4 regions of the Klebsiella sp. Sb-30 genome follow, and region 2 is predicted to be linked to each of the others. Evidence: predicted binding sites of a transcription regulator. Region 2 holds the regulator's gene; each other region holds the start of a gene.
What was found. The regulator LexA, encoded in region 2, represses DNA repair genes until DNA is damaged. The targets are predictions, from matches to a motif close to TNCTGTATGTACATACAGNA.
Positions count from the first base shown of each region.

Region 1: a site for LexA is predicted at 2,217-2,236, ahead of dinG (ATP-dependent DNA helicase DinG). Genes of this name have one in related genera too.
Region 3: a site for LexA is predicted at 3,038-3,057, ahead of AC236I_RS09120 (YebG family protein). Genes of this name have one in related genera too.
Region 4: a site for LexA is predicted at 2,711-2,730, ahead of dinB (DNA polymerase IV). Genes of this name have one in related genera too.

Region 1 is NZ_CM172749.1:3,626,848-3,632,232, forward strand. It holds gene ybiB (DNA-binding protein YbiB) at 1-16, opposite strand, end outside; gene dinG (ATP-dependent DNA helicase DinG) at 59-2,203, opposite strand; gene rhlE (ATP-dependent RNA helicase RhlE) at 2,437-3,837, opposite strand; gene cecR (transcriptional regulator CecR) at 4,120-4,797, shown strand; gene hlyD (secretion protein HlyD) at 4,794-5,385, shown strand, end outside.
Region 2 is NZ_CM172749.1:5,044,703-5,050,087, reverse strand. It holds gene plsB (glycerol-3-phosphate 1-O-acyltransferase PlsB) at 41-2,464, opposite strand; gene AC236I_RS23590 (diacylglycerol kinase) at 2,594-2,962, shown strand; gene lexA (transcriptional repressor LexA) at 3,183-3,791, shown strand; gene dinF (MATE family efflux transporter DinF) at 3,860-5,176, shown strand; gene AC236I_RS23575 (CsbD family protein) at 5,303-5,385, shown strand, end outside.
Region 3 is NZ_CM172749.1:1,951,674-1,957,058, reverse strand. It holds gene ptrB (oligopeptidase B) at 1-1,746, opposite strand, end outside; gene AC236I_RS09125 (tellurite resistance TerB family protein) at 1,864-2,550, opposite strand; gene AC236I_RS09120 (YebG family protein) at 2,648-3,022, opposite strand; gene purT (formate-dependent phosphoribosylglycinamide formyltransferase) at 3,158-4,336, shown strand; gene AC236I_RS09110 (bifunctional 4-hydroxy-2-oxoglutarate aldolase/2-dehydro-3-deoxy-phosphogluconate aldolase) at 4,399-5,040, opposite strand; gene edd (phosphogluconate dehydratase) at 5,080-5,385, opposite strand, start outside.
Region 4 is NZ_CM172749.1:4,288,269-4,293,653, forward strand. It holds gene pepD (cytosol nonspecific dipeptidase) at 1-1,139, shown strand, start outside; gene AC236I_RS20105 (GNAT family N-acetyltransferase) at 1,180-1,632, opposite strand; gene dinB (DNA polymerase IV) at 1,638-2,693, opposite strand; gene nqrM ((Na+)-NQR maturation NqrM) at 2,830-3,045, opposite strand; gene nqrF (NADH:ubiquinone reductase (Na(+)-transporting) subunit F) at 3,048-4,271, opposite strand; gene nqrE (NADH:ubiquinone reductase (Na(+)-transporting) subunit E) at 4,283-4,879, opposite strand; gene AC236I_RS20130 (NADH:ubiquinone reductase (Na(+)-transporting) subunit D) at 4,886-5,385, opposite strand, start outside.

The sequences.
Region 1 (5,385 bases), 1.4 Mb from region 2:
TCTTGCTGTAGTCCATCGAAGACTCCTGTTAGCTGCTCACATCGTCGACATTACACCGTTAACGCCGTTTGCGACGCGTCTGTTTTGCTTTTGTTTTGACGATAACCTCTGGAACGGCAGGCTGTTCTATCGGAAAAACGGGCAATGCGTTCAGTAGACGCTTACCATAATTTTTGGTCAACAAACGCTTATCATAAATCACCACCTCGCCCCAGCAGCTGTGGCTGCGAATCAGGCGTCCGACCTGCTGAATCAGGTTAAAGGAGGCGCTTGGCAGACTCTGCACTTCAAACGGATAGCGGTTCAGGCTCTTCAGCCATTCGCCTTCGGTAATCACCACCGGACTGTCTATGGGTGGGAAGGCAATCTTATGAATATGTACCTGGCTGAGCAGCTCACCTTTGAGATCCAGCCCTTCGGCAAAGGACTGTAGCCCCACCAGCACGCTACGCTCCCCCCCTTCGACGCGCTTGCGGTGCAGTTCCACCAGCCGGTAGCGCGGCTTATCGCCCTGTACCAGCAAGAGCAGGCGCAGATCGGGGACATGTTCCAGGAAACGCTGCATCGCCCGCCCGCTGGCGAACAGCACCAGCATCCCGAGATGCTTTTTACTTTCAACCTGCTCGCGGAAATAAGCTGCCATTTCAGCAATATGCTGCTCTTCGTTATCGATCAGCGGTTCATAGCGCATCTGCGGAATAACGATTTTGCCCTGCTCAACATGGTTAAAAGGGGAATCCAGCGCCACAAAACGGTCGCCGGCCTTTTCTTTCAACCCGCTCATCTCCTGCAGGCGTGAAAAGCTGTTCAATGAGCGCAGAGTAGCGGAGGTGACAACAATATGCGGTACGCTGCGCCACAGCAGCCTTTCCAGCTGGTCGCTGACGCGAATGCCGACGCAGTGAAACCAGATATGCGTTTGACCGTCGCGCATATCGCGCGTCACCCATTTGGTGACCGGCGCGCCGGATGACTGCGCCAGCGACGCCAGCCGCCACAGCTTGCTCTGGCTTTCAAACATCCCCAGCGCACGGTTCATTTGCAGCAGAACCCGATGCAGGCGCACCACGTCGTGGCTACCGGTTTTTTCCCCGAGGTCGTTAAGAAAGAGTTCCGCCAGCCCGCGTAGCATCTCGGTCAGTTTCGCCAGACGCTGGCAGATATCCATCACCTCCTGCGGCAACTCGCCCATCGGGAAACGGTGCTCGGCTTCCTGCCCGGCCGGCATATAGAGATTAAGGATAGCGTTCAGCGAGGCGATCAGCTCATACAGCTCCTCACAGTGGCCGGTCAGGCGCTCGGGATTGGCCAGCGGCGGCGTGGTTTTCGGCCGAAACTGCTCCATACAGGTCGCCACCAGCTTACTGAACAGATCCAGCTGTAGCCGGTACCAGGGGGCGGTCATTTCCGCGCTCATTTCCAGCGCATCGCGAGCTACGTCCGGCAGATGATGGCCTTCATCGAGCACCAGCAGCAGGTTTTTCGGCTCCGGCAACACGGCTTCGCTCTCCATCGCCGCCATCACCAGCGCATGGTTCGCCACCACCACTTCCGCCTCCTGAATTTCTCGCCGGGCAACGAAGAACGGACATTCGCGATAGTAGTGGCAGTTGCGGTTGAGGCAGCTGGCTTTGTCGGTGCTCAGGCGACTCCATAGCGCATCATCGACAGGTTTATCGGTGTGATCGCGCAGACCGTCCCAGCGGTAGCTGTCGAGATCGGTTTTCAGCGTCGCACACAGCTTCTGTTCAGCCTGATTATTCGGCGTGAGATCGTCATCGAGAAACGCCAGCAGGTCCTGCTGCGTCGGTTCGGTGCTGGCCAGCGCCGTAAGATTGCGTGGGCAAACGTAACGTCCGCGACCAAACGCGGCGGTAAAACGCAGATCGGGAATAATTTTGCGCAGCAGCGGCAGATCTTTGCTGTAAATCTGATCCTGTAGCGCAACGTTGGCGGTACTCACCACCAGGGTTTTCTGCTGCTCACGGGCGATAGCGATGCCGGGAATCAGATATGACAGCGTCTTGCCGACGCCAGTGGGTGCTTCAATAGCCAGGTGTCGGCCTTCTTCCCCGGCCAGCGTTTTTGCCACGTCGGCAATCATCTGCCGCTGTGGCGGACGGGGAATAAAATCCGGGATCTGTTCCTGAAGCGCCTTATACCAGGCGGCGATTTGCGCTTTTAGCGCAGCGGTCAAAGCCATGAGAAAACCTGAATACTGTATAAACAGCCACTATTGTGACACTTTTTACCTGGCAGGAGGAATTTCTTTCTGAGCAATGTGGAATGATGCTCGGGATTTGTCAATGCACCGACCGGGAATCACAGGGCACGCGAGGGAAGAACCCGGAGACAGCATGCGCGCTGCTTCCGGGTGTCGTTGCGTTATCCGGGTAAAACCTGTTGCCCGGATAGCGACGATCTGGCGGGAGGCGGTTACTCAGCTGCCGCTGGTTTACGCGGGCGACGACGGCGCTGTTGCTCGCCGGCCGGTTTCGCCTCGCCGATACGACGTGAAGGTTTTGCCCCGGCTTTCGGCGCTTCGCCATCGTTACGCCGCGGCGCAGACTGCTGGCTGCGACCCTGCCCCTGGGCGTTACGTCCTTGTCCCTGACCGCTGCGGCCCTGACTCTGGCCGCGACCGCCGCCACCGCTACGCTGCTGGCGACCGTTTTGAATCGGCTCCGCTCTGATAGACGGATCCGGCGCATAGCCATCAATAGCGATACGGGGAATCTCTTTTTTCAGCAGGCGTTCGATATCATGCAGCAGTTTATGCTCGTCCACGCAGACCAGCGACAGCGCTTCACCGGTGGCGGCTGCGCGACCGGTACGGCCGATACGGTGAACGTAATCTTCCGGCACGTTAGGCAGCTCGTAGTTGACGACGTGCGGCAGCTCTTCGATATCCAGCCCACGCGCCGCGATATCCGTCGCCACCAGCACGCGAATACCACCGGATTTGAAGTCGGCTAATGCCCGGGTACGAGCCCCCTGGCTCTTGTTGCCATGAATAGCGGCGCTGCGGATGCCGTCTTTATTCAGCTGCTCGGCCAGGTGGTTGGCGCCATGTTTGGTGCGGGTAAAGACCAGCACCTGCTGCCAGTTACCTTCACCGATCATCTGCGACAGCAGTTCCCGCTTACGTTTCTTATCAACGAAATGGACGTGCTGCGTCACCTGCTCGGAAGCGGTATTACGGCGAGCCACTTCGATTTCCAGCGGGTTATGCAGCAGCTTTTCCGCCAGCGCCTTGATGTCGTCCGAGAAGGTCGCGGAGAACAGCAGGTTCTGGCGTTTCGCCGGGAGCTTCGCCAGCACGCGGCGAATATCATGAATAAAGCCCATATCCAGCATACGGTCGGCTTCATCAAGCACCAGGATTTCAACCTTGTCCAGGCTGACGGCATTCTGATGTTCAAGATCCAGCAGGCGCCCAGGGGTGGCCACCAGAACATCGACGCCGCTGCGCAGCTTCATCATCTGCGGGTTAATACTCACCCCGCCAAAAACCACCAGCGAGCGAATATTCAGGTATTTGCTGTAATCGCGAACGTTTTCACCGATCTGTGCCGCCAGTTCACGCGTTGGCGTGAGGATCAGCGCGCGCACCGGGCGACGGCCTTTAGCATGCGGCTCTTTCTGAATCAGATGCTGCAGGAGCGGCAGGGTAAAGCCCGCCGTTTTGCCGGTGCCGGTCTGGGCGCTGGCCATCAGATCGCGTCCCTGCAACACCGCAGGGATAGCCTGCTGCTGAATTGGGGTTGGCTCAAGGTAACCCTGCTCGGCGACAGCGCGCAGGATATCAGGGTTCAGGCCAAGGGAATCAAAAGACATAACAACTCCAAACCACCCCGGCCCGTAACAGGCGTAGTTTTCGGGGAGATTATTGCGAATAGAGATGGCAAAAACCACAATGCCATAAAGGGGCGCAGTCTAGCAGGTTTTGTGACGCAGCGCATAAATATCCCCTCGGGGCCGCTGCGCCGGATAATCCTCGTCACCCGCCGCTTGCAAAGAGTGATGCGAAATACGCAAAAGAGAGTATCCACTATTCTGGACAGTGACGCGAATTGGTCATACTCTTAATCAATCGATTGATTAATTTTTTATAGTGCGATGACGACGACTCCTGTGACAACCAAAGGTGAACAAGCCAAAAGCCAGCTCATTGCCGCAGCCATCGCCCAGTTCGGCGAATACGGCCTGCACGCAACCACCCGCGATATTGCCGCGCAGGCCGGGCAAAATATCGCGGCGATCCCCTACTATTTTGGTTCCAAGGACGATCTCTATCTCGCCTGCGCCCAGTGGATTGCCGATTTTATCAGCCATAATTTTCGTCCGCATGCCGAAGCGGCGGAAACGCTGCTGGCGACACCTTCGCCGGATAAGGCGGAGATTCGGGTACTGATTCTGCGCGCCTGTCAGAATATGATTTTGCTGCTGACCCAGGATGACACGGTCAATTTGAGCAAATTCATCTCCCGCGAGCAGCTTTCCCCTACCCCGGCCTACCAGCTCATCCACGGTCAGGTAATTGCGCCGCTCCATCGCTACCTGACCCGTTTGATCGCCGCATTTACCGGCCTTGATGCCGATGACACGGCAATGATTCTGCACACCCACGCGCTGCTGGGAGAGATTCTCGCCTTCCGCCTTGGGCGGGAAACCATTTTGCTGCGCACCGGATGGACGCAGTTCGACGAAGAAAAAACTGAGCAAATTTATCAGGTTATCGCCTGCCATATTGATTTCGTTCTGCAAGGGTTATCGCAAAGGAGCCTGGGATCATGAAAAAACCCGTCATCATCGTTCTGTTCATACTGCTGCTGATTGCCGCATTCGGCGGCGGCTGGTGGTGGTATCAAAGCAGCCAGCAAAGGGAGCTGACCCTGTATGGCAACGTCGATATTCGCACCGTGAACATGAGCTTCCGCGTCGGCGGACGACTGGCCTCACTGAACGTTGATGAGGGCGATAAGATTCAGGCCGGGCAAATACTAGGCCAGCTGGATCGCGCCCCGTATGAGAACGCCTTACAACAGGCCCAGGCGAATGTCTCCACGGCTCAGGCGCAGTATGACCTGATGATGGCCGGCTACCGGGCGGAAGAGATAGCCCAGGCCGCCGCCGCCGTCAAACAGGCGCAGGCCGCGTACGATTACGCGCAGAACTTTTACCAGCGTCAGCTGGGGCTGCGTCAGAACAGCGCCATCTCGGTTAACGATTTGGAAAACGCGCGCTCCTCCCGCGACCAGGCTCAGGCGACGCTGAAGTCCGCGCAGGACAAGTTGCGCCAGTATCGCGCCGGCAACCGCCCGCAGGAAATCGCCCAGGCCAAAGCCAGCCTTGAACAGGCGCAGGCGGCCCTGGCGCAGGCTA
Region 2 (5,385 bases):
GAACGCCATGGCCGGGGGAGAGGAAGGCCCGCCTCAGCCGTTACGCTTCATCCTGCGTGACGCTTTCAATCGTCAAGCGCACATCCGACGTAATCAGATCGGCCAGCATCTGGTAGACCTTCAGCGTCTCTGCCGGCTCAGCATCGCCGGTATCGCTGATATAGCCCTCATCGCGCAGCGTCAGCACTAACGTACTGAATACCGCTTTATCGAAGAACTCCGGCGCGTTGATACCGTGCAGCACCGACAGACGCTGCGCCACCGTGCGGCTCTCTTTCTCCAGCGAACTGCGGTTGATAGACGGGTTCGCGCTCAGCAGCCAGAAGGTAATGGCGTAGCGCTGGAGCGTTTCACGCGCGCCTGCGGCCAGCAGTTGCAAGGAACGGGAGTGGGACGGATTGATGCTGATGGCATCATCGCTCAGGACAATCAGTCCCTGACGCTGCATTTCCGCCGCCAGGGCATCGATGACGCCAGCCAGCTCTGCTTTTTCCCAGCGCAGGAACAGCTCGGCCTTCAGCAGCGGATAGAACATCTCAACGTGACGCAGCACTTCCGCGCGGGTGATACGACGATGCTGGGTAATGATCGCCGCCAGCAGCGACGGCAGCATCAACATATGGGCGATGTTGTTGCGATAGTAGGTCATCAGCACCGCCTGCTCGCGCGGCAGAATGATGATATCGCCGATGGTATCTTTCTCGACCTCGAACTTATTCATCTTCAGCGCGTGGTCAATCAGCTCGCTGGCCGAGGCCGCCGGCGTGGTCGCATCCGGGGAGTACGGTACGTTGCGCAGCAGATCGAGGTAGCACTCCAGCTGTTGCGTCAGCTGTTCGCGGGTCAACGAGCGTTGACGAGAGGCCAGCAGCGCGGTGCAGCACAGGTTCATGGCGTTGGCCGCGCCGGCGTTGTTGATGCGCACCATCAGATCGGAAGCAATGTTGTTGACCGTCGGTGTCAGCCACGATGGGCGCACCGCTTCGATCGGATCGATTGACTCACGCCATTCCGGAACATGCTGGTTCAGGTAAGTCATCAGCGGCAGTGGTTCGCCAAAGTTAACATAGCCCTGACCGAGGTTACGCAGCTTGCTCAGGCCGCGCAGCATCTGCGGCAGACTCTCTTTTTCTTTCGTCGCACCGCGCAGCTCTTTGGCGTAGGTGCCCACTTCCATCACGTGCTCGTAACCGATGTAGATAGGCACCAGCGTGATCGGTCGGGTCCCGCCGCGCAGCATGGCCTGGATGGTCATCGACAGGGTGCCGGTTTTCGGATCCAGCAGACGGCCGGTACGCGAGCGGCCCCCTTCAACGAAGTACTCCACGGAGTAACCCCGGCTGAACAACTCGCCGAGATATTCGCGGAACACCGTGGAATAGAGCTTATTGCCCTTAAAGGTACGGCGAATAAAGAATGCGCCACCGCGGCGGAAAATGGGGCCTGCTGGCCAGAAGTTCAGGTTGATACCGGCGGCAATATGCGGCGGCACCAGCCCCTGGTGATACAGCACGTAGGAGAGCAGCAGATAGTCCATATGGCTACGATGGCACGGTACGTACACAATTTCGTGCCCTTCATGGGCCAGCTGACGTACGCGCTCGGCGTTGTGGACGTTGATCCCCTGATAGAGACGGTTCCAGGTAAAACCGAGAACGCGGTCGGTCAGGCGAATCATCTCATAAGAGAAATTCGCGGCGATCTCTTCCATCAGCGCGATGGCGTTTTGCTGCGCCTTCTCATGGGAAATTTTCTTGCTGCGCGCTTCATCTTCCACCGCGCGGGCGATGGCTTTGGAGGCCAGCAGCTTATTGAACAGATCCTGACGTGCCGGCAGACGTGGGCCGACGGCGGCCAGACGTTGGCGGGCGAAGTGCATACGCGCGACGCGGGCCAGCTTCTGGGCGATAATTTTATCGGTGCCGTGTTCGGTGGCCATTCTGCGCAGAGAAACCGGCGGCGAGAAACGGACAAAGCTGTCGCGGCCCAGCCACAGAACGGCGAAGAACTTCTGAATGCCATTCAGCATGCGCAGCGGCGGGTTTACTTCGCCTTTTTCGCGCCCTGGCGCACGACCAAACATCACCGAGACTGGCACCATTTGCACGTCCAGGTCAGGATGGTTGCGGTGCAGATCCAGGTAGTCGTGGAACAGCTTAATCGACTCTTCTTTCGGCGCGTAGTAGGTAAAGACGCGCGGGCCACCGTGGATAAATACGTAGCGCGGCAGCAGCGCGCCATCGATTTCCAGCGGTTCAAGCGGATCGGGTAAATCGTGCTCCAGGCACTGGGCGCGCAGGGTCAGCAGGTCCGCCTTGGAATTATAAGGCAGGACGTACATGATCGGACGCGAGGTATCCAGCCCTAATTCCTGAGCAGGTTCTGCGGGAATAGACTTGCTTTTTACCAGCACCCGTAATGGTAAATTCAGTAATTTATAGTAAATTCGTTGCCAGCCGGACATAAACGATGTGAAGCCTCTGGTTAATCATGCAAATGCGCGGCAAGAATAACAGAAAGCGCGCAAAATTTCCGTTGCCACGCGGCAAACGCGTACACTCATTGACGTCATTTACATAAAAAGGTTCTTTTGATGGCCAATAATACCACTGGGTTAACCCGAATCATTAAAGCGGCAGGTTATTCCTGGAAAGGGTTCCGTGCGGCATGGATAAATGAGGCCGCATTTCGTCAAGAAGGCATCGCCGCCATTGTTGCTGTCGCGATCGCCTGCTGGCTGGACGTTGACGCCATCACGCGTGTGCTGCTGATAGGCTCGGTCCTGATAGTGATGATAGTCGAAATTCTTAATAGCGCGATTGAGGCGGTGGTGGACCGTATTGGCCCGGAACATCATGAGCTGTCCGGTCGGGCGAAAGATATGGGTTCTGCGGCGGTGCTGCTGGCCATTGTGATCGCGCTGATCACCTGGGGCCTCTTGCTGTGGGCCCGCTATCACTGAGCGACCACTTTGTGAGATGCCCCCGCCTGGCGATGTCCTCCCGGCGATCGGCCGACCCCCGATGGGTTTTGCCCGGCTGGCGACAACCACCCCTGGCGCAATGGGCTATCGGGGACGCAAAATGGAAAGAATCTCCTGATTTTTGTGTGAAATTTGATTCCAAAATCACCGTTAGCTGTATATACTCACAGCATAACTGTATATACACCCAGGGGGCGGGATGAAAGCGTTAACGACCAGGCAGCAAGAGGTGTTTGATCTCATTCGGGATCACATCAGCCAGACGGGCATGCCGCCGACGCGTGCGGAAATTGCTCAGCGCTTGGGGTTCCGTTCCCCAAACGCGGCGGAAGAACACCTGAAAGCGCTGGCGCGTAAGGGCGCGATCGAGATTATCTCCGGCGCCTCCCGGGGGATTCGCCTGCTTACGGAAGAAGAACCGGGTTTACCGTTGATTGGCCGCGTGGCGGCCGGTGAGCCGCTGCTGGCTCAGCAGCATATCGAAGGCCACTTCCAGGTCGATCCGGCGATGTTCAAGCCGAACGCCGACTTTTTGCTGCGGGTAAGCGGCATGTCAATGAAAGATATCGGTATTCTCGATGGCGATCTGCTGGCGGTCCATAAAACGCAGGATGTACGCAACGGCCAGGTTGTCGTGGCGCGTATTGACGAAGAGGTCACCGTTAAGCGTCTTAAAAAACAGGGCAATATCGTCGAACTTCTGCCAGAAAACAGCGAGTTTTCCCCTATCGTGGTGAATCTACGCGAACAAAATTTCACTATCGAAGGGCTGGCCGTTGGCGTGATTCGCAACGGCGAGTGGCTGTAACACCTTCCCCACGCAGCATCGTCTGATGCATGATGCTGCGCTGTCTCCTCCCGGTCAGGCTCTTTCTCATGTTCTTTAACGCCGCTGATAAGGCCCTGTGGCGCCTGGCGCTACCCATGATTTTCTCCAATATCACCGTTCCGCTGCTGGGACTGGTGGATACCGCCGTGATTGGCCATCTCGACAGCCCGGTTTACCTCGGCGGTGTCGCGGTCGGCGCGACGGCCACCAGTTTTCTCTTCATGCTGCTGCTTTTCCTGCGGATGAGTACCACCGGACTGACGGCGCAGGCCTTTGGCGCCAAAGATCCTCTCCGCCTGGCGCGGGCACTGGTGCAGCCGCTGGGGCTGGCAACAGGCGCCGGCCTGCTGATTGTGATTTTCCGAACCCCGCTTATCGATCTGGCGTTGCATATTGTTGGCGGCAATGACGCGGTGCTGGAGCAGGCGCGGCGCTTTCTCGACATCCGCTGGCTGAGTGCGCCGGCATCGCTGGCAAACCTGGTGCTGCTCGGTTGGCTGTTGGGCGTACAGTACGCCCGGGCGCCGGTGATTTTGCTGATCGTTGGCAACCTGCTGAATATTGTGCTCGATCTGTGGCTGGTGATGGGCCTGCACCTGAACGTGCAGGGGGCCGCGCTGGCGACGGTCACCGCCGAATATGTCACCTTTATCATCGGGCTGCTGATGGCAAGGCGCGTGCTGGCGCTACGCGGCGTGTCATTTGCCCTGCTCAAGCGCGCGTGGCGCGGAGATGTGCGCCGCTTGCTGGCGCTCAATCGCGATATCATGCTGCGCTCTCTGCTGCTTCAGTTGTGCTTTGGTGCGGTGACCGTTTTCGGCGCTCGTCTTGGCGGTGAGATCGTTGCCGTCAACGCGCTCCTGATGACCATGTTGACCTTCACCGCCTATGCCCTGGATGGTTTTGCTTATGCCGTGGAAGCGCACTCCGGACAGGCGTACGGCGCGCGTGACGGTAGCCAGTTGCTTGATGTCTGGCGGGCGGCCTGCCGCCAGTCGGGAATGGTGGCGCTGGCCTTTGCGGCAACCTATGCCGTAGCCGGGCAGCAGATTATCGCCCTGTTGACTTCGCTACCCTCGCTTCAGCTGCTTGCCGATCGCTATCTGATCTGGCAGATCGTTTTGCCGGTGATTGGCGTGTGGTGTTATTTGCTGGATGGCATGTTCATCGGCGCGACGCGCGGGGCTGAGATGCGCAACAGCATGGCGGTGGCGGCGGCGGGGTTTGCCCTGACGCTGCTGACGCTGCCGGTCCTTGGCAACCACGCGCTATGGCTGGCGCTGGCGGTCTTCCTCGCGCTGCGCGGTCTGTCGCTGGCGGTCATCTGGCGGCGACACTGGCGGCGTGGCACCTGGTTTTCGTAGCGATTTTTGATATGTAATTGGTTAAAGATTCCGAATAATAAATTCAACTCAGAATTCTTATCTATAGTTAATACTATGTCCGGCACACAGCGGGCTGTTAACTCACCGAACGATGAGGATTGAATTATGAACAAAGACGAAATCGGCGGTAACTGGAAACAGTTGAAAGGTAAAGCGAAAGAAAAATGGGGCAAGCTGACCGATGACGA
Region 3 (5,385 bases), 2.3 Mb from region 2:
ATTTCCCCACTCTTCAAATTCCCCGGTCGTCAGCGGAATCGACTCGTCGAGCATGGTGGTCAGGACATCGACAAACGGAACCTGAGCCACTACGCCGTGAAACAGCTCCGGCCGCTCATTAATAGCGACGCCCATTAACATGCCGCCCGCGCTGCCGCCCATGCCGTAGCACAGGCGAGGATCGCCATATCCCTGCGCCAGCAGCGCATCGCAGACATCAAGATAATCATTAAAGGTATTCTTTTTACACAGGAACTTGCCGTCTTCGTACCACTGCTGCCCTAATTCACCGCCGCCGCGAACGTGGGCGATCGCAAACACGAAACCACGATCGAGCAGGCTCAACCGGCTGGCGCTGAAATCAGCATCTTCGCTGGCGCCGTACGACCCGTAGGCATAGACCAGCAGCGGACTGACGCCCTTGCGGAAATGCTCACGCCGATAAACCAGCGAAACAGGAACCTCCACACCATCCCGAGCCTTAATCCACAGATGTTCACTGCGATAATGGCTGGCCTCAAACCCTTTCACTTCCTGCTGTTTCAGTACCCGCCGCTCACCGGTATCCATATCCAGCTCAAAGAGCGTATCCGGCGTGGTCATGGATGAGTATCCGTAGCGTAAGCGCGAAGTTTCCGGCTCCGGATTATAGGCAAGCCAGGTCACGTAGGCCGGGTCATCAAAGGCAATGCCAACCGCTTCCCGGGTCTTGCGGTTAATCTGGCGCAGGCTGGTTAACCCGCGCTGGCGCTCTTCAACCACCAACCAGTCGGTAAACAGGGTGAATCCCTCGAGCATCACATCCTGGCGTGGCGCAATCAGCGTCTCCCACTGCTGTTCGTCGCGTTCATGGGTACGATAGAGACCAAAGTTTTTCCCCTCGCGGTTGGAGCGAAGATAAAAAGCATGCTGGTAATGATCGAGACTGTACTCGTGATCTTTACGTCGCGGCAGGAAACACACCGGTTCCGCATCCGGCATTTCGGTATTCAGCAGCCGCACTTCACTGGTTGTCGCGCTGGCAAGATAGATCACGGCGAATTGCCGGGAGGTGGTCGTATGGAGGCTGACGTAGAAGGTTTCATCCTTCTCCTCGTAGACCAGCACATCGGAACGCGGCGAAGCGCCCACGGTATGCCGCCAGACCTGGTAAGGCAGCAGCGTAGTCGGGTGCTTGCGGACATACCACAACGTTTGCGAATCATTGCTCCAGGCAAATTCCGGGGAGACGTTTTCCAGCACTTCAGGATACCATTCGCCAGTTTGCAGATTGCACAAACGCAGGCCATACTGCCGACGGGAGAGATAATCCTCCGCCAGCGCCATGATCATGTTATCCGGCGAAATGCCCAGCCCACCGAGAGTATAGAATTCACTCTGCGCCGCGCGCTGGTTGCTATCGAGCAGCACCTCCCATTCATCCCACTCCTCTTTCAGCACCGACTGACGCTGATAAATAGCGTATTCACAGCCCGGCTCATATACCTGACGATAGCGGTAGCCATTTTTGCTGTAGGGCGCGGAGACTTCGCGCGGCGGGATACGATCAATAATCTCTTTTAGCACCCGCTCCTGCAGGCTACGTTGAGTCGCCATGACCTGCCGGCCGTACTCATTTTCCTCGCGAAGATAATCAAGCACTTCCGGCCGCGAACGCTCATCGTCGCGCAGCCAGAAGTAATTATCGATACGGGTATCGCCATGAAGGGTCATGGCGTGGGGGATTCGTTTTGCTTTTGGTGGCATCTTTTGGTCTTCTGCATCCTGTATTTCATACACAAAATCATTCAAGAAGCGGCTTGAAGGATGGCGTGTGTATAAGGGTGGCAAAAGTGGCCCACGTTGCAAGCAAAACCTGCTGATTTAGGTAGAAAGCGCCTGTTTTTGTGCCTGAATATCCTGTTCGATGTCGGCACGCACTTCTGGCGGGAGGCCTAAAGCTTCGCCCAGAGCGTTGAGATAGCTACGCTCCATAAAATGGTCGATATCGATCGCCGCACAGCTGATGTAATAGATCTCCAGCGCCTCTTGCTCGCTGTTGAGGCCCTGCGCCAGACGCTGCGGATCGAGAGGCTGGGACAGCGCGCGATCGATCAGAACGCGCCCCTGCACGGCAATACCGGCCGCGCGCAGCTGCTCTTCAATGTTTGCCCGCTCGCTGTCATCAATGTGCCCGTCGCTTTTAGCGGCAAACACCAGCGCCAGAATGAGCCGTTCACTGCGGGCATCAAGCCCGGAGGCTGGCGAGGTTGACGCCCCGGTGGCTTGCCCCGGCGAAGCGACAGATTGCGCAGGGGAATTTTCCCGCATTTTCTGCTGATACTTGTTCCACAGTACGCTTCCCGCCACCGCCCCGCCGCCAACCAGCAGTGCGCTGGTGCCATATTTGGCCAGCAGCTTGCGCGATGATTTACTGGCCACCAGCAGCCCCGCCAGGCCGCCCAGCGCCCCGGGCAGAAGGAAGCTTTTACCATCCGGCCGCTCGCCTGATGAGGAAGACGGTCCCTGCTGGCCCAGCAGGGACTGGAGTTGATTAAGCCAGTTAGCCATGATTTCCCTCGTTGCTTATTAAGCGATGTCATCAGCCTAAACGACGAGATGTCAGGAAATGTTATGAGCAGCTAAAGATGCGCAAATTCGGCCGGACTCAGGCGGCCTTTACCTTGCGCGATTTTGCCGGCGCGGTTGCCGCGGGTTGTTCGCTTGCCCCCTCGGCTACGGCCTCTGAGATTTCAGCCGCGGAGCTCTCATCCTGAGAAGCCTGTCCGGTTGCCCCGTCTTCTGCTTCCGGGCGTTTTCCTGACCTCAGAATGTGGTGCAATGTCTCTTTGCGTTCCGCCAGCCACATTGCCATTTCATCACGCTGGGTTTCATCCAGCGTCAGCGGGCACTCTACCAGCCAGTCGTTGAGGACCTCGGCAAGATCGAGCATTTTGTCGTAAGCATCGGCCTCTTTTTTGCTGGTAAACGACATCTTTTCCTCACCTTCGCGGATCACCACATATTTAATTTCAACCGCCATTGTGCAGCCTCTTTATACTGTATTTTTATACAGTATAGCAAATTTTCACCCAGGACTCAACCAACGGTCATAAAGACAGACGCAAACGTTTTCGTTTATAATGTGGCGCATGTTTTTTTACTGTGGAAAAGAGTCATGACGTTATTAGGCACAGCGCTGCGTCCGGCAGCGACACGGGTGATGTTGTTAGGTTCCGGCGAACTGGGTAAAGAAGTCGCCATTGAGTGCCAACGGCTGGGTATTGAGACCATCGCAGTCGACCGCTACCCCGACGCGCCGGCGATGCAAGTGGCGCACCGTTCGCACGTCATCAACATGCTGCATGGTGAAACGCTGCGCGCGCTGATTGCGGAAGAAAAACCTGACTTTATCGTGCCGGAAATTGAAGCTATCGCCACGGATACGCTGGTGGAGCTGGAGCAGGCCGGGCAAAAAGTCGTTCCCACCGCTCGCGCGGCGAAACTGACCATGAATCGCGAAGGTATTCGCCGCCTGGCTGCGGAGGAGCTGCAGCTTCCCACCTCGGCATACCGCTTTGCCGACAGCGAAGCGGCCTTTCGCGAAGCCGTCGCGGAGATTGGCCTGCCCTGCATTGTGAAGCCGGTCATGAGCTCTTCTGGCAAAGGTCAGAGCTTTATTCGTCACGCTGATCAGCTGGCTGAGGCCTGGCGCTATGCGCAACAAGGTGGCCGCGCGGGCGCCGGTCGGGTTATCGTCGAGGGGGTGGTGAATTTCGATTTTGAAATTACCCTGCTTACCGTCAGCGCGGTCGATGGCGTCCATTTCTGCGCCCCGGTCGGCCATCGCCAGGAGGATGGCGATTATCGCGAATCCTGGCAGCCGCAGCAGATGAGCGAGCTGGCGTTGGCCCGCGCCCAGGAAATTGCCAGCAAAGTCGTGCTGGCGCTTGGCGGCTACGGTCTGTTTGGCGTAGAGCTGTTCGTCTGCGGCGATGAGGTGATTTTCAGTGAAGTCTCCCCTCGCCCACACGACACCGGGATGGTGACGCTGATTTCCCAGGACCTCTCGGAATTTGCTCTGCACGTTCGCGCCTTCCTCGGTCTGCCGGTTGGCGCGATTCGCCAGTATGGCCCGGCGGCCTCCGCGGTCATTCTGCCGCAGCTCACCAGCCAGAACGTCACCTTTAGCAATATCCAGGGCGCGGTAGGGGCGGGACTGCAGCTGCGCCTGTTCGGTAAGCCGGAGATTGACGGTTCTCGTCGACTGGGCGTCACGCTGGCCGTCGCCGATAGCGTCGAGGAGGCGGTGGCGCGCGCGAAAGCCGCCGCGTCGGCCGTGCTGGTTCAGGGATAAAAAAAACCCGGTCGCCTCAGCGCTACCGGGTCTGGATTTCGCTCGTTATCAGGGCGTGAAAATTACTTCGCGCCTTCCACCGCTTCGCGAGCAATTTTGGTAATACGGTCGTAATCGCCCGCTTCCAGCGCATCCGCCGGAACCAGCCAGGAACCACCGATGCACAGCACGCTGTTCAGTGCCAGGTAGTCGCGGTAGTTCGCCGGAGAGATGCCGCCAGTCGGGCAGAAACGGATATGGGCGAACGGACCGCCAATCGCCTGCAGCGCTTTCACGCCGCCGTTAGCTTCTGCCGGGAAGAATTTGAACTCTTTCAGGCCATACTGCATGCCCAGCATCAGTTCGGACACGGTGCTGATCCCCGGGATCAGCGGGATGGTCCCTTCTTCAGTCGCCGCTTTCAGCAGGGACTCGGTCAGACCCGGGCTGATAGCGAACTGCGCGCCAGCTTCGGTGACGGCTTTCAGCTGCTCAACGTTTGTTACGGTACCTGCGCCGACAATCGCCTCCGGCACTTCTTTCGCAATCGCGCGAATCGCATCAAGCGCGCATGCGGTACGCAGCGTGACTTCCAGTACGCGTACGCCGCCGGCAACCAGCGCTTTGGCCATCGGCACAGCGTGTTCCAGCTTTTTCACCACGATCACCGGGACAACCGGGCCGTTGGTGAGGATTGCTTCTGCAGTTGTTTTCCAGTTTTTCATCAGAGTTTCTCTCTCGCCAGATCTACAAATTGTATCGTCTTAAAAAGTGATGCAGGTTGCGCCCTGTTCGGCTCCGGAGAGTTTTTCACGCAGCGCTGCGAACATTTCCCGGCCGCTCCCGACGCGCGAACTGCTGAGGTCAGGAACATGCGGCTGGCGTGCAGCCAGTTCAGCGTCATCCACCAGCAGCGTCAGTTCGCCCGTCTGCCCGTTGACGCGGATGATATCGCCATCACGTACTTTTGCCAGCAGCCCGCCATCATACGCTTCCGGCGTAACGTGGATTGCTGACGGAACCTTGCCGGATGCGCCAGAGAGTCGACCATCGGTAACCAGCGCAATTTT
Region 4 (5,385 bases), 760 kb from region 2:
CGCGCGGCACCACCCTGGGCGCGGATAACGGCATCGGTATGGCTTCTGCGCTGGCAGTGCTGGCTGATGACAGCGTCGTACATGGCCCGCTGGAAGTGCTGCTGACCATGACCGAAGAAGCCGGCATGGACGGCGCGTTTGGTCTTCAGGCTAACTGGCTGCAGGCCGATATCCTGATCAATACCGACTCTGAAGAAGAGGGCGAAATCTATATGGGTTGCGCCGGCGGTATCGACTTTACCTCCAACCTGACCTTAACCCGCGAAGCGGTGCCGGCAGGTTTCCAGAGCTTTAAGCTGACCTTAAAAGGGCTGAAAGGCGGTCACTCCGGCGGCGAAATTCACGTCGGTCTGGGGAACGCCAACAAGCTGCTGGCCCGTTTCCTCGCCGGTCACGCGCAAGAGCTGGACCTGCGTCTGGTCGATTTCAACGGCGGCACCCTGCGTAACGCCATTCCGCGTGAAGCTTTCGCTACCGTCGCGGTCGCGGCCGATAAGGTCGATGCGCTGAAAGCGCTGGTCGCCACCTATCAGGACATCCTGAAAAACGAACTGGCGGCAAAAGAGAAAAATCTGGTGCTGCTGCTGGACTCTGTCGTCAACGACAAAGCGGCCCTGACCGTGCAATCCCGTGACGGCTTTGTGCGTCTGCTCAACGCCACGCCAAACGGTGTTATTCGTAACTCTGACGTGGCAAAAGGCGTTGTCGAGACCTCTCTGAACGTCGGCGTCGTGACCATGACCGATGATAATGTTGAGATCCACTGCCTGATTCGTTCGCTGATCGACAGCGGCAAAGATTACGTCGTCAGCATGCTGGATTCACTGGGTAAACTGGCGGGCGCGAAAACCGAAGCCAAAGGCGCATACCCTGGCTGGCAGCCGGACGCGAACTCACCGGTGATGCATCTGGTGCGTGAAACCTATCAGCGTCTGTTCAACAAGACGCCGAACATCCAGATTATCCACGCCGGCCTGGAATGCGGTCTGTTCAAGAAACCGTACCCGAACATGGATATGGTCTCCATCGGGCCAACCATTACCGGCCCGCACTCTCCGGATGAGCAGGTGCATATCGAAAGCGTTGGTCAATACTGGACGCTGCTGACGGAACTGCTGAAAGCGATTCCTGCGAAGTAAGTTACGGTAATAAACGGTCCGGATAGCGGCGCGTGGCGCCTTATCCGGGCCGTCTCACCTTCTCCATACGGTAATTAATAAACGTCTCGCCGCGCACCGCCACCTGCTGTTCTTCCACGACCCTGAAACCATGCCGTTCAAAACACGGTTTTGCCGTAATGCTTGCGTCGACCGTCAGGGAGCCATGCGGTATCTGCGTAAACAGTTCCTGGAGTAGCGCGCTGGCAATACCCCGGCGGCCATACTCCGGCGCCACAAACAGGAGATCGATATAGCGGTCCACGGCGGTGATAAACCCCACAGGACGCTGGTCCATCGCCGCGACCCATACCAGAGACTCCCTCATTTTGTGCCGCCAGCGGGTCTCGTCTATCTGCGCCCAGGCGGCTATCTGGCGGGGTGAATAATCATGACTGGCGGTCTCTTGTACCGCGCGCAGAAAAATGGCGCACAGCGCAGTAAAATCATCGTCGCGATAAGGTCTGATCTTCAGCATCGTTATAACCCCAGCACCAGCTGCCGCTCCAGTTGAGGATCGAGCAGCGTCACATGCAACCCGACCAGCCGCACTCCGCGACCGCCCCGCCGTTCGTGCCAGGCTTTGTAGGCGGTGGAGAGCAAATCCTCTTTATTCAGGCGCGGCCAGACATGTTCCTGAGTGGTCAGCTGAAAATCATTGAATTTCAGCTTTACCCCCTGACGGGCAATCAGAAGGTCCGGTTTGACCTTCAGCACCCGCCGCTCCAGCTCTGGATAGAGGTGCTCAATGATGCTCTCACAGGCAGACCACTCGTGGATATCCTCCACCAGCGTACGCTCAACGCCAACCGATTTACGCTGTCGGGTGTTGTTGATCTCCCGCTCATCGATTCCCTGGCTACGCTCCCACAGGATCCGACCAAACTTACCAAAACGGCGGAGCAACATCGCCAGGTCGCTTTTCTGCACATCTTCGCAGGTACGCAGCCCCATGCTTTCCAGCTTTGCGGCTGAGACTTTCCCCACGCCGGGGATCTTCGCCAGCGGCAGCGTTCGGACAAACTCCGCGACCTGATGCGGCGCAATCACAAACTGACCGTTGGGTTTATTCATATCGGAAGCAATTTTCGCCAGAAATTTTACCGGCGCGATACCGGCAGAGGCGGTCAGTTGAAGCTCGTGAAAAATGGTCTGGCGAATCTCTTCCGCGATCAGCGTCGCAGAGCCCTGGCAGTGAACGCTATCGCTGACGTCGAGATACGCCTCATCCAGAGACAGCGGTTCAATTAACGACGTGTAGCGTGAGAAGATTTCCCGGATATGGGACGAGGCCTCTTTGTAGGCATCAAAGCGGCCGGGTAGCAGGGTTAAATGCGGGCAAAGCTTGAGGGCCATCGCGGTCGGCATCGCGCTGCGTACGCCAAATTTGCGCGCCGGATAGTTGGCCGTGCTGATCACCCCCCGCTGTACCCGGCTACCGCCGATGGCAATGGGGATATCACGCAGGGCTGGATTATCCCGCATTTCCACGGCGGCAAAAAAGCAGTCCATATCGACATGGATAATTTTGCGCATACTCAGCCCTCAACGATTACTGGTTAAGTATACAGTAATAATACAAGGAATGAGAAGCGGGGTTTGTAGGGCTGATAAGCTTGCGCCATCAGGCAATAATGCCCGGCGGCGCAAGCTTGCCGGGCCTACGGAGAGATCAGAGGATCCGATTTTGCTGGCGCTGTGCTTCACGAGCCATGCGCTTTTTACGTGCATCGCACGGCTCCGGGCAGTCGCAGACCTTCTCAAGCCCCAGCGATGAGATACCGCCGCAGCTGCCCTGGAGACTTTTGCGCTTTATCAGATATCCTAAGGACATCCCCAGAATAACCAGCGCGAAAATGACGAAGGTTGCCACAAACACCGTCAACATCATTAACCTCCAAAGTCATCCAACATGATGTTGTCATCCTCAACGCCAAGATCTTTTAGCATCTTGATCACTGCGGCATTCATCACCGGCGGCCCACACATATAAAACTCGCAGTCCTCCGGCGCCGGATGATCGCGCAGGTAGTTTTCATACAGCACATTGTGAATAAAGCCGGTGTGGCCGTTCCAGTTATCTTCCGGCTGCGGATCGGAAAGCGCCACGTGGAAGGTAAAGTTCGGATTTTCACGTGCCAGCTGTTCAAACTCATCGTCATAGAACATTTCACGCAGCGAACGGGCGCCGTACCAGAAGCTGATTTTGCGCTTGCTGTGCAACCGTTTAAGCTGGTCGAAAATATGCGAACGCATGGGCGCCATACCAGCACCGCCGCCGATAAAGACCATCTCGGCGTCCGTCTCTTTCGCGAAGAACTCGCCGAACGGCCCGGAAATCGTCACCTTATCACCGGCTTTCAGCGACCAGATATACGAAGACATGATCCCCGGCGGCGCATCCGGCACTTTCGGCGGTGGCGTCGCAATACGCACGTTGAGCATAATGATGCCCTTCTCATCCGGATAGTTCGCCATCGAATAGGCGCGCAACGTCGGCTCTTTAACCTCGGAAACATAGCGGAACAGATTAAATTTATCCCAGTCCGCGCGGTACTCGTCCGGCACGTCAAAATCGGCATACGCCACTTTATGCGACGGACATTCAATCTGAATATAGCCGCCCGCGCGGAACGGCACGCTTTCGCCTTCCGGGATGGCCAGCTTCAGCTCTTTAATGAAAGTCGCTTTGTTATCATTGGAGATAACTTCACACTCCCATTTTTTGACGCCAAAAATCTCTTCCGGCAGCGCGATCTTCATGTTTTGTTTCACGGCGACCTGACAGGCCAGACGGCAGCCCTCTTTCGCCTCGCGTTTGCTGATATGGGAAAGTTCGGTAGGCAGGATATCACCGCCCCCCTCCTTCACCGTCACCCGGCACTGGCCGCAGGAACCGCCGCCGCCGCAGGCAGAAGAGATAAAGATCCCGTTGCTGGACAGCGTATTCAGCAGCTTATCGCCCGCCGGCGTGCGAATCTGTTTATCCGCTTCATTATTGATTTCAATAACCACATCACCGGCGTTGACCAGCTTCGAGCGCGCCGCCAGGATCAGCCCCGACAGCACCAGCACGATCAGCGTGAACATCACGACGCCAAGAATAATTTCCATACTTTCCGCCCTTATAGCTGCACACCGGAGAATGACATAAAGCCCAGCGCCATCAGACCTGTGGTAATAAAGGTGATCCCTAACCCGCGCAGACCCGCGGGCACATTTGCGTATTTCATTTTTTCGCGGATGCCCGCCATCGCCACAATCGCCAGCATCCAGCCGATACCGGAGCCGAAGCCATACACGATGGATTCCGGGAAGTTATAGTCGCGCTGCACCATAAAGGAGACGCCGCCAAAAATGGCGCAGTTCACGGCAATAAGCGGCAGGAAGATCCCCAGTGCGTTGTACAGCGACGGGAAATACTTATCGAGGATCATCTCCAGAATCTGCACCAGCGCGGCGATCACCCCGATAAAGGTGATGAAGTTGAGGAAGCTCAAATCCACCCCGTCCACCAGCGCACCGTCACGCAGTACGAGGTTATAAATCAGGTTGTTCACCGGCACGGAAATGCCGAGCACCACCGTCACCGCTACGCCAAGACCAAACGCCGTGGAGACTTTCTTCGACACCGCAAGAAACGTACACATGCCGAGGAAGAAGGCCAGCGCCATGTTTTCAACAAACACCGCGCGGACAAAAAGACTGAGGTAATGAGCCATACTCGGTTACTCCTTCTCCTGCTGTTCCGGCTTCCAGCTGCGCAGCGCCCAGATCAGCAGACCGATGATGAAAAACGCGCTCGGCGCGAGCAGGAACAGGCCGTTCGGCTGATACCAGCCGCCGTTCTGCACGGTTTGCAGCACGGTGACGCCAAACAGTTTGCCGCTGCCGATAAGCTCGCGCAGGAAACCGACAATCATCAGAATGGCGCCGTAGCCCAGACCGTTACCGATACCGTCCATAAAGCTCGCCAGCGGCGGCGACTTCATGGCATACGCTTCCGCGCGCCCCATCACGATACAGTTGGTGATGATAAGCCCGACGAACACCGACAGCTGTTTGGAGACTTCGTAGGCGTAGGCGCGCAGCAGCTGATCGACGACGATCACCAGCGAGGCGATGATCGCCATCTGCACGATAATGCGCACGCTGTTGGGAATATGGTGGCGGATCATCGAGATAAACATGCTGGAAAACGCCGTCACCAGCGTTACCGCGATAGTCA